DNA from 2 places in the Streptomyces sp. NPDC096105 genome. Region 2 is predicted to be linked to the other one. Evidence: riboswitches for the same ligand, from Rfam matches in the RefSeq annotation. Region 2 holds a riboswitch; the other holds the start of a gene.

Region 1 (5,217 bases), on a different contig from region 2:
AGCGGTGACCGCAGACGCGCCCGAGGGGCGGGCATGGCTGCTCACCTCGGTCCGGAACGGGCGGGCCATGGCCTTCTACCGCCGCCACGGCTGGACGCAGGCCACCCACCCCTCCCCCGACGGCAAGGGCATCGTCGTCTTCCTCGGCCCGCGCCACCCCGCCCGTTCCCTCGCCCCGCTCCCCCTGTGAGCCTTCGGAGCCCCGCCTTGCGCACCGCTGAAATCCGCCGCCATTTCCTCGACATCGTCACCGAGCGCGCCACAACGTGGTCCCCAGCACCCCACTGCCGACGCCTGCCCCGACCCTGCCGTTCGTCAAGCACTGGCCCAAGGCGGCGGGGTCCTGGCGCCGTTCGGGGTACGTGACATGGGTCACCGCCCGGATCACGGACGTCCGCGTTCCTGACGGGCCGACTGCCCGTAGGCTGCCCGCAGCAGCTGGTTCGCCTTCGCCAGGCAGAAGACCTCCGAGGTCGTCGCCCTCGCCAGGGGTCTCGCCCGGGGCACCGACGCCATCGCCGCCGACCTGGCGGCGAACCGTGCCGACCTCGTCTCTCGTGCCGACTCCCCCGTCACCCGCGATCCGGCCGTCCGCGCCCGCGCCTCCGCGGTCACCGGGGCCGACGCGCGCCGTTCCCAGTCCTACGCGGAGCGTGCCGCCGCCCAGCGCGCCCACCTCGGGCTGCCGCCGGCCACGACCATCGGCTCGTTCCCGCAGACCGGCGAAAGTGGCGGGACCGCGCCGGATGCACACCGGCTTCCTCGTTCCGCCGTCGCCCTGTCGCCGGCCGTCATCCCATCCCGGGACGCCGTCCGGCCCGCCCGGTACCGGCCGTCAGTCCGTCTCCTGGGCGTGGGGGGCCGTCGCGGGCGGGTGGACCGGACGGTCCCGTCCGCCGTCACGGCCGGACACCGCCACGACGACGAGCCCGACGACGACGGCCGCGACGGCGACCCGTCCCGCCGCCCGTACCCACCAGCCCGGCCGGGCCGCGCCCCCGCCGGGTGGACCCAGCCGTTCGGCCCGCCGGGCCGGCCGCAGCAGACGGAGCAACAACAGCACCGCGACCGGCAGCTGCAGCAGCCACAGAACGGTGCGCGGCCACTCCCCGTACCAGACGTTGGTCCCGTACAGCAGCGTGTGCCACACGCTCAGCACGTACACGACGATCACGAACCGGTGCAGCCGGCGCCAGGTGCTCGCCCCGATGCGGTGCCGGACGTAGAACAGCAGCCCCAGCGGGATCGCCAGGTACAGGGCTCCCTGACCGATCGGGATGGCGATGCGGCCGGTCCCGGAGTCGTACCAGCCCGGCACGAAGGTGTCCGCGAAGGCCACCCACAACCGCTCCGCCCAGTCCACCTCCGTCTCGTAGCGCACGAGTTCGGCGGCGAACATCAGCGCGTGCGCGAACATCAGCGCCGTGGTCGTCAGGCTCGTGGTGCGGTGCCAGCGCTCCAGCACCTGCCGGGAGACCGGCAGGCGGGCGGGGCGCGGCCCCGACAGCAGCAGACCGAGCATGACCGTGCCCCACGCCCACAGCAGGGCGGACCAGCCGAACGCCTGACTGAGCAGGTACATCCAGTAGGTGCCGGGATCGTCCATGAACGGCATGACCGCGACCGTGTCCGAAGCACCCGAGTCCATGCGCGCCCACAGCAGGGCGAACACCAGCGCCGTGACCCCCACCGCCGCGCCGGCGTCGGGCAGGGCGGCCCGCAGGTCGCCGCGCAACGCGACGCGGTCCCCGGGAGGCCGTCGCCGTCCGGGCGGCGACGCCGCCCCGTCCTCGTCCGGCCTCACGTCTGACGTCATCAGGGGCCTCCCCGGCACGGGCCACCGCAGCAGCGGTGCGCATGTGGCGTGAGGTGACAAGTCTGGCCGATGAGGGAGTGATCCCCGGAGACGTTATCCGGCCAGAGCCACCACGAGAACTGCACGGGACACACCTGGTTTCCGCCTCCCCTCCACATTCAGGACAACCGCCGAAGCCCCACTGTCGCAGGAATACGAGCGCCTCTACGCTGATACACGCAGTCGGTTCGCGCCTCCCGTCCGCCCGGACGCCCGGTGGCGCGACGCAAGAGGGAACCCGGTGCGAATCCGGGGCTGTCCCGCAGCGGTGAGTGGGAACGAAAGCCGTCGATGTCACTGGGCCCGCGTCAGGGCCGGGGAAGAGACGGCCGGTAGGTGTCCGCCCTTTCGGCGGACGTGCCCGCGAGTCCGAAGACCTGCCACTGCGCCCGCGTCCCGCGGGCTGTGCGCGTGACCTCGTGGACTGGGTCGGCGGTATGGGCGGTCGTACGTCGTGCGTGTGGCCGAGCCTCCTTCCCTGTCGGTGTGCAAGGCCCGGTACGGAGGAGGATGATGTGCGGGACCCAGCCTGTTCGCGTCGGCCGTACCGACCCTGGGCCGGCGTGTCGTCCGACGGACCGGGGCCGACGATGCCCGGACCCGTCGCGGGCGTCCTCCAGGAACCGGACGTGTCCGGCGGCACGGTGTCCGGTGTCTGCCACGGCACTCTGGGCGAGCTGTACCAGGGCCCGTTGCGAGCGGGCACCGATCCTGAGATCGCGGTGGTGTCCTTTCCCGTCGACCGTCACTCCTGGGTGTACTTCACACCGAGGACGACGGCCGGCTCGCCGCGTCCGCCGGCGCTGGGTGAGAAGTCGGCAAAAGCGGTGCGGCTCTTCCTGGACCACTACGGCCTCGCCCTGCCCCCGGGCGACTGGCGCACCCACTCCGAACTGCCGGTGGGCGTGGGGATGGCCAGTTCCACGGCGGACATCGTGGCGACGCTGCGCTGCCTGTTCCGCGTCTTCTCCCTGCCGTACGACACGGACGTGGTCCTCGGCGTCCTGGCGGGCATCGAGCGCGCCGACAGCGTCTTCCTCGACGAGTTCGCCTTGTACCTCAGCGGCCGGCACCGGGTGGTGCGGCGGCTGGGCCCGGGCATCGGCTTCCACACCGCCTACGTCACGGAACCCGGCACGGTGGACACCGCCGCCGTCACTCCCCTGCTGCTGGACCACTACCGGCGCCGCGGTGAGGAGTACCAGCGGTGTCTGACCGATCTGCTGAAGGGCTTCGACTCGGGTGACCCGGCCGCCGTCGCCCGTGCCGCGACGACCAGTGCCGCGTTGTCCCAGGAGGTGCTGCCCAAGGCGACCTTCGGCAGTCTGCAGGCCCATCGTGAGCGGTTCGGCGCCGACGGCGTCTTCGTCGCCCACACCGGCTGCCTGGCCGGCTTCCTCTTCGCCTCACGCCCACGGGCCGAGGTCAAGTCCGAACTCTCCGCGTTCTTCCGCTCGCTCGGCCACCAGTGCACCTTCGCCCAAGGAGGCTACGGGTGATCCACCCCCACATCGCCGACGCTCTGAAAGTCCCGGACCTCGTCCGGCTCACCGACGGCCTGGTCCTGCTGCGGTTCGAGTCGATGAAGATCTACTCGGCCCTGGCCGCCGTCCGCCATCTGCTGGAGCGGGGCACGGTCCGTCCGGGCCAGACCCTGATCGACAGTTCCAGCGGCATCTACGCCTACGCCCTCGCACTGGCCTGCCACCGGTACGGCATGCGGTGCCACATCGTCGCGTCCACCACCGTCGACGCCACCACCCTCGCCCAACTGGAGATCCTCGGCGCCACGGTGGAGCAGGTCAGACCGTCGCGGAACCTGAAGCTCGACCAGGAACTGAGGGTGCGGCGGGTGCGCGAGATTCTCGCCGAGGAGCCCGGACACCACTGGATGCGCCAGTACCACGACGACGTCCACTACCTCGGCTACCAAGAGGTCGCCGACCGGATCGCGGCGGAGTTCCCGGCCGTACCGCTGACCGTCGTCGGCGGGGTGGGTTCCGGAGCCTCGACCGGTGGCATCGTGGAGCGCCTGCGCGTCACGGACCCCTCGGTGCGTCTGGTCGGCGTCCAGCCCTTCGGCAGCGTCACCTTCGGCAGCCAGGACCACCACGATCCCGAGGCGATCATCGCCGGCATCGGCTCGTCGATCGTCTTCGACAACGTCCGCCACCACCTCTACGACACCGTGCACTGGCTGGATTTCACCCACGCCATGTCCGGCGCGGTCGCCCTGCTGCGCGAACACGCGGTGTTCGCCGGGCTGTCCACCGGTGCCGGCTATCTGACGGCGACGTACGAGGCCCGCCGTCACCCCGACGGACTGCACCTGGTGATAGGGGCCGACACCGGACACCGCTACGTGGAGCGCGTGTTCGCCCGGCACGCCGAGGCCCTGGATCCGGCCGCGCTGAAACCCCTCGAGGTCCGCACTCCGGAGGAGATGACCATGCCCTGGTCGAGGATGACGTGGCAGCGCACTCCCTGCCCGGCCCACTGGAAGGAGCGGGCGGCATGACCGTGGCCTGCCTGGAGTCGCTGACCTTCGGCCTCGGCCATCTGGTCCGCGCCGCCGACCGGCTCGGCGAGCGCCTGCTGCTCCTCACCCGGGACCCCGCCTACTACGCCTACGAACTGGACCGGTTGCCCGCCGACGCCCTCGACGTCGTCGTGACCGATACCTTCGACGTGGAACGAACCGCCGATCTGCTCCGGCGCACCCCGGGACTGCGCGGCCTGATCAGTTCCACCGACACCTGGACCCTGGCCGGCGCCGCCCTCACCGAACGCCTCGGCCTGCCCGGTCTCGATCCAGCCGTCCTGCGACTGACCCGGGACAAGGCCGCCGTACGCAACAGACTGCACGACGCGGGCCTCACCCGCGCAAGGGCCGTCGAAAGCGCCGAGCCGGACCGCGAGGCACGCGGGCTGCTGCTCAAGGAGGCGGGACTGCCGCTCGTGCTCAAGGACACGGCGGGCACCGGGAGCCAGAACGTGTGGCTGGTCCGTGACGAGGGCGAACTCGACGCGGCGCTGGCGGAGGCGTCCGGTCGGGATCTGAAGGGGCGGTTGTTCGCCGAGCCCTATTTCAACGGCCCGGTGTACAGCGCAGAGACGCTCACCTGGGACGGCCGCACCCGGCTGCTGGGCGTCTCCAGCCGGCTTATGTCACCGGAGCCGCACTTCCGGGAGGAGATCACCGCCTTCCCCGTCGCCTTCCCGGGCCCGCAGCGGACATCGCTGGAGCGTTGGCTCGATCAGGTGCTCGCCGCCATCGGCTACACCGACCGGTTCGCACATGTGGAGTTCGTGCTGACCGCCGACGGCCCGGAGGTGGTGGAGGTCAATCCCCGGATCGGAGG
Region 2 (5,217 bases):
GCGTCGCGGCCCTCCTTGACGGCGATCGCGGCGATGACGAGGGCGGCGATCGGGTCGGCCCAGGACCAGCCGAGCAGCAGGTTGGCCAGCAGGCCGACCAGGAGCACGGCGGAGAGGTAGGTGCACAGCAGGGTCTGCTGGGAGTCGGCGACCGCGGAGGCGGAGCCGAGCTCGCGGCCGGCCTTGCGTTGGGCTGCCGACAGGAAGGGCATGATCGCCAGCGAAAGGGCGGCGAGGACGATGCCGGTAATCGAGTGGCCGGCCTCGCCGGTGCCGGTCAGCGCGCGGGCGGCATCGACGGTGACGTAGGCCGCGAGCGCGAAGAACGACACGGCGATGATCCGCAGAGTGCGCTGCTCGCGTGCTTCGCGGACAGCGGGGTCGCCGGCGGAGAACTGCCAGGCGACCGCTGTGGCGGAGGAGACCTCGATGACGGAGTCGAGTCCGAAGCCGATCAGGGCGGTCGACGAGGCCAGGGTGCCTGCGGTGATCGCGACCACGGCTTCGATGACGTTGTAGGCGATGGTCGCGGCGACGAGCAGGCGTATGCGCCGGGTGAGCGTGTCACGGCGGACCGGGCTGGGGCCGAGGGACAGAGCGGTCATTCAGCAGCAGTCCTTCTCGTCCGCATCCGGGCAAGTCTTGTCCGCCTCGACCGCGACGACAGCTGTCCGCAGGTCGTCGAGCGCGTGGCCGAGGCGTTCGTCGGCGAGTTCGTAGCGTGAGCGTCGGCCGTCGGGGACGGTGACGACCAGGCCGCAGTCGCGCAGGCAGGCCAGGTGGTTCGACAGCCGGGTGCGGGAGATGCCCAGGGCGTCGGCCAGGTCGGCCGGGTAGGCGGGAGTCTGGCGGAGGGCGAGCAGGATGCGGCAGCGGATGGGGTCGGCGAGGGCGCGGCCGAACCGCGCCAGCACCTCGATGTCAGCAGCGAGTGTCGGCACCCCCTGAGAGTACATCGAATCCTGAATTCAGAGAATCCTGGATTATGAGGCCGGTGACCTCCTCTGCGCAGGCGTTGTCCTGCCCGCCGATGCGCTTCCAGGGGTCGGCGGTGTTCTGGTGGACGCCGGGCAGCCGGCTGACCATGACCGCGGGCAGCTCGGAAGCCGGCTCGACGAGTGCAGTGCCGCGGGCCGTGCGAGGCCGGATGCCGAGCGGACGGAGGCGGCGGACAGGCCGGCTGCGGCTGAGGTGCTGGGCCGGTGAGCGGCACAGCCCGGAACGGATGCACCTCATCGCGGGGCTCGGCGGCGTACCTCACCGGCCAGCCCGCAGTCACCGCACTTCGAGCCGTTCGGCGCGCGGTAGTAGAGGCAGCAGCTTCGGCGGCGGAACGCGAGGTCGGGGCCGGTGAGCACTCCGGTGCCCGCCAGGCGTCCGGTGTTGAGCAGCGCGGTCGTGAGGCCGGTGAGCGGCCCGCGTACGGCGGGGCGGAGCGCGAGCAGGGCGTGGGCCGCCCCGGCGAGCGCCGACGCCGAGTTGCCGTCCAGCAGACGCGGGGCGACCTTGACGCGCAGTCCGTCGGCCAGTGCCGACAGGTGTCGTGTCACCTGCTGGTACAGGGCGCGGGCACCGCCGTCGTCGAGCCGGTCGGCGTACCAGCCGGCCGGGCGGGGCACCCGGAGGGCCGGTCCGTCGCCGGCCCGCTGCAGTCCCTCCAGGTCGGGGACGATCCCGTGCAGGACGACGCAGGCCAGGGCCGGTGACCAGAGGCGGGCGGCGTGACCGAGCTGGGCGATGGAGACGGCGACGCGCGGTTCCGGAGTGCGGTGGCGGCGTGCGACGGCTTCGGCGAGGTCGGTGAAACCCGCCGCGTAGGAACGGGCGATCGGATGCCAGCCGTCGTCCCGTCCGCCGACCTGCGGGGCGAAGAAGCCGCCGAGGCCGGCCACGTCGTGCAGTGCGGCGGTGACGGACGCGGTTGAGGCACGGGCTTCGTGCACGCTTCCTGTCCTCCCTCCGGCTCTCCGTCCGTACGGTCAGGAGGCCGTACGCCGTCGCGGCGGCGTGATGGCGTACAGGTCGAGGATGTCCGGCCGGGGTGCGACGCCCGGTCCGCCGGCGCGTGCCCAGGCGGCGATGTCCTCGGTCGTGTCCGGGTCGTTGACCAGCCCCGGCCAGACCGGCCGGGCGCCGGCGGCCCGGCCTTCGGCGGAGGGCTGGACGACGACGACGTTGGCGTGTTCGCAGACGTCGAGGCAGCCGGAGACGCGTACCGGTGCCGCGGCACGCAGGCGTTCGGTCCGGGCCGCGTGGTCGACGCCGGTCACCTTGGGGCTGCCGCAGCAGCAGTCGCGGCACACCACGATGCGGCACGGCACGGTGCCGGTGGCCGCTGCGGGCCTCTCGTCGTCCGTCGTCGGTCCGGTCGGCGGTGCGGACATGCGGCGCCGTCCCTCTCTCCGGGGAGATCCGCCCCGGTGGTCCGTCGAGGAGGCGACCGCGTGAGTCTCCTGGCTCCCGGGTCGATGCCCGTCCCGGCCTTCCCACCCGTTGCCGGGCCGTGGCCTGCCGGGACCCGCTCGCCGGTCACAGTGGCGGGACCGCGCCGGATGCACACCGGCTTCCTCGTTCCGCCGTCGCCCTGTCGCCGGCCGTCATCCCATCCCGGGACGCCGTCCGGCCCGCCCGGTACCGGCCGTCAGTCCGTCTCCTGGGCGTGGGGGGCCGTCGCGGGCGGGTGGACCGGACGGTCCCGTCCGCCGTCACGGCCGGACACCGCCACGACGACGAGCCCGACGACGACGGCCGCGACGGCGACCCGTCCCGCCGCCCGTACCCACCAGCCCGGCCGGGCCGAGCGGGCGTGGAGGGCGGAGGCGATGAGCACGGTCGCGGCGAGGGAGAGAACGGGCCAGCCGCGCATCAGATTGACCACCAGGGTGAAACCGACCGCCGACGCGGCGACGGAGTCGGCCCATGCCGGCCCCCTCCTGTCCTCGCGGTGCGCGAAGCGGGCCATCGCGACGAGGCCGACGAGGAAACTGACGAACACGGCGACTGCGCAGAAGAGCACGAGCTCCTGTTCCTCACCCGCCGCGGCCACGATGATGAGCGCCGCCGCGGCCAAGTAGACGACGACGGACCAGTACGGCGTGCGGTGGCGGTTCACCCTGCTCAGGATGGGCGGCAGCACACCGGGGCGCTCGGGGTCCCGGCCAGCGTCTTCAGCAGGCCGGGGCCGGCCTGGAACCCCGAGCTGCCCGCCGCGGAGCAGCAGGAGGGAGCTGGTCAGCTGGAAGGCCCCGTACAGTCAGCCGGAGCCCACCGCGGCGTGCGCGATGTCGGCGATCTGGGTCGGCTCCTCCTCGGGTATGCCGATGTGCAGGCGTACGGCCAGTGCGGTCAGCACCAGGGTCAGGCCGCCCACGATGACCGGTAGCAGCGCCAGCGTGCCGCGTCCGAAACGGCGCCGCTGGGTGTCGTCGAGCCGGCCGAGCTGGGCGATGACCGTGGACGGGGCCTCGACTCCGGTGGCCGGGGCCATGGCGACGGGGAATGCGAGAACGACGGCTGTCGCAGCCGAGCGACCGGGGTCCGTCTCCTGGGGTGCGTGCCCGGTCGTGTGGGGTGAAAAGAGCACCGAGCGTCGAGGGCCACGAGCGCTCACCGGCGTGAGGGACGCTCCGGCGGTCTGTCGGGACATGGTCATGTGGGGGACCTTTCGCGGCGAGCGGCTTTCCCCTGTCCAGAGCAACGCCGTCCAGGGCGGCGAAGGGGCTGCCAGGAGAAGGTCAGAACTGCGTCAGGAAGGCATCAAGGATCCGCTGACGGCGAGGATCAGGTTTTTTACTTTGTTCACTACTCTCTGAACATTCGATACGATCGATGCATGCAGATCCAACTGGGCGCCCTCGTGTCCGAGCCGTGGTTCGTCACCGCTCTCGCGCTGGCCGCCGTGGTCGGCGACGCGCTGCTGCCGTTTCTGCCCAGCGGCAGTCTCGTGATCGCCGCCGCACTGCTCTCCCTGGACCATGGCGGCGCACCGATCGCGCTGGCGATCGCCGTCGCGGTCGCCTCGTTCCTCGGCGATCTCGTCGTCGTCGCGCTCGCCCGTGGTGGCTCTGCCCGAGCGGACGTCTTGCTCGAACGGCACGTGAAACTCGCCTCGGGCGCGGGCCGGCTGAGCCGCCATCTCGCGCGGCGGCTGCCAGCCGCGACGGTGGCGGGGCGATTCGTGCCCGCCGGCCGTACCGTCCTCGGCCTGACGCTGGGCGCCGTGCCGGGGCAGCGTGCCCGCTATCTGCGCTGGTCGGCTGTCGGCGGCCTGGCCTGGGCCTGCTACCTCGTGGTATTAGGCGTGGTGAACGGCCTGTGGTTCGAGACCCGCTGGATCGGCTTCGCGGTGTCGACGGCCGCGGCGATCACCCTCAGCGCCTGCCTGGCCCGCTCGCTGCGCCGCCGGGCCGCCGCCGAAGGGTCGCCGGCTTCCTCATCCCAGGCCGGAGGCCTGGAGGACTCCGCAGGCCGTGTCCGTGTCGATGCAACGGGTGAGGCGCCGCAGATCGTCATTGCCGGTGCGCAGGGTTCCCCGCGCACAGGAGTGCCGTACGCCCTCCTCCACCGTGTGCCACAACAGCGGATTGCCGGTCAGCACGCGCGCGGCGATGTCCACCCGGCCGCCCGCGTCGTCGCACAGGAGCACCCGCGAGGAGACGCCATCGGCCCACTCGGCGGCCACGAGGCGGTCCGTGCGCACCGACGTGCGGCTGAGGATCCCGTGGGCAGCGATCCACCCCTCCCCCACGCTCACCCTCGCTGGAACCAGCACCACCAGCAGCAACGTGCTCAGGCCCGTCCACAGTGCGGCCCGAACCGGGCTGAGCCCGCCCATGCCCGCGTCCGTCACGAACAGCAGCTCGAGCACCAGCGCCGACCATGCCGCGCCGTACCGCAGTTCGCGGGACCAGTGCCGCTCGTGGACCACCCCGGCCCGGGTGCTGCTCCCCGTGGCGTCCGGGGTGGGCCGGGCCTGTACGCGGTGTCGCGACGTACGGCGTTTTGTCCGCCGGCCGCGCTTCACCGCTGTTCACCGCTCCCCGCCGGGACCGCCGTGCCCAGCAGGAAGCCTCCGACGGGTATCTCGGCGTAGGGAGCGAGGCGGAAGGCGCGTACGGGCGTGTCGCTGCCGCCGCCCAGTACGCAGCCAGCCAGGTCCATGGCACCGGCGACGAGCGAGAGAGTCTGGAGCAGGACACCGGTGTTCTTCGGCGTCAG

Evidence for each region. A riboswitch is a leader RNA that binds a small molecule or an ion and turns the genes downstream of it on or off. The one in region 2 is predicted to bind cobalamin.
Region 1: it holds a riboswitch for cobalamin, as region 2 does, so the genes downstream of both, ACIQ8B_RS18940 (hypothetical protein) here and ACIQ8B_RS27695 ((2Fe-2S) ferredoxin domain-containing protein) in region 2, are expected to answer to the same signal.

The regions. Positions count from the first base shown of each region.
Region 1 is NZ_JBIWGC010000011.1:11,200-16,416, reverse strand. It holds gene ACIQ8B_RS18955 (GNAT family N-acetyltransferase) at 1-190, shown strand, start outside; partial or broken gene ACIQ8B_RS18950 (5-methyltetrahydropteroyltriglutamate--homocysteine S-methyltransferase) at 440-727, shown strand; gene ACIQ8B_RS18945 (ferric reductase-like transmembrane domain-containing protein) at 836-1,816, opposite strand; cobalamin riboswitch at 2,071-2,237, shown strand; gene ACIQ8B_RS18940 (hypothetical protein) at 2,446-3,354, shown strand; gene ACIQ8B_RS18935 (cysteine synthase family protein) at 3,351-4,373, shown strand; gene ACIQ8B_RS18930 (ATP-grasp domain-containing protein) at 4,370-5,217, shown strand, end outside.
Region 2 is NZ_JBIWGC010000023.1:67,975-73,191, reverse strand. It holds gene ACIQ8B_RS27710 (cation transporter) at 1-605, opposite strand, end outside; gene ACIQ8B_RS27705 (ArsR/SmtB family transcription factor) at 606-941, opposite strand; gene ACIQ8B_RS27700 ((2Fe-2S)-binding protein) at 1,233-1,943, opposite strand; gene ACIQ8B_RS27695 ((2Fe-2S) ferredoxin domain-containing protein) at 1,980-2,384, opposite strand; cobalamin riboswitch at 2,447-2,573, opposite strand; gene ACIQ8B_RS27690 (hypothetical protein) at 2,642-3,112, opposite strand; gene ACIQ8B_RS27685 (hypothetical protein) at 3,254-3,487, opposite strand; gene ACIQ8B_RS27680 (hypothetical protein) at 3,746-4,096, opposite strand; gene ACIQ8B_RS27675 (hypothetical protein) at 4,433-4,927, opposite strand; gene ACIQ8B_RS27670 (SagB family peptide dehydrogenase) at 5,020-5,217, opposite strand, start outside.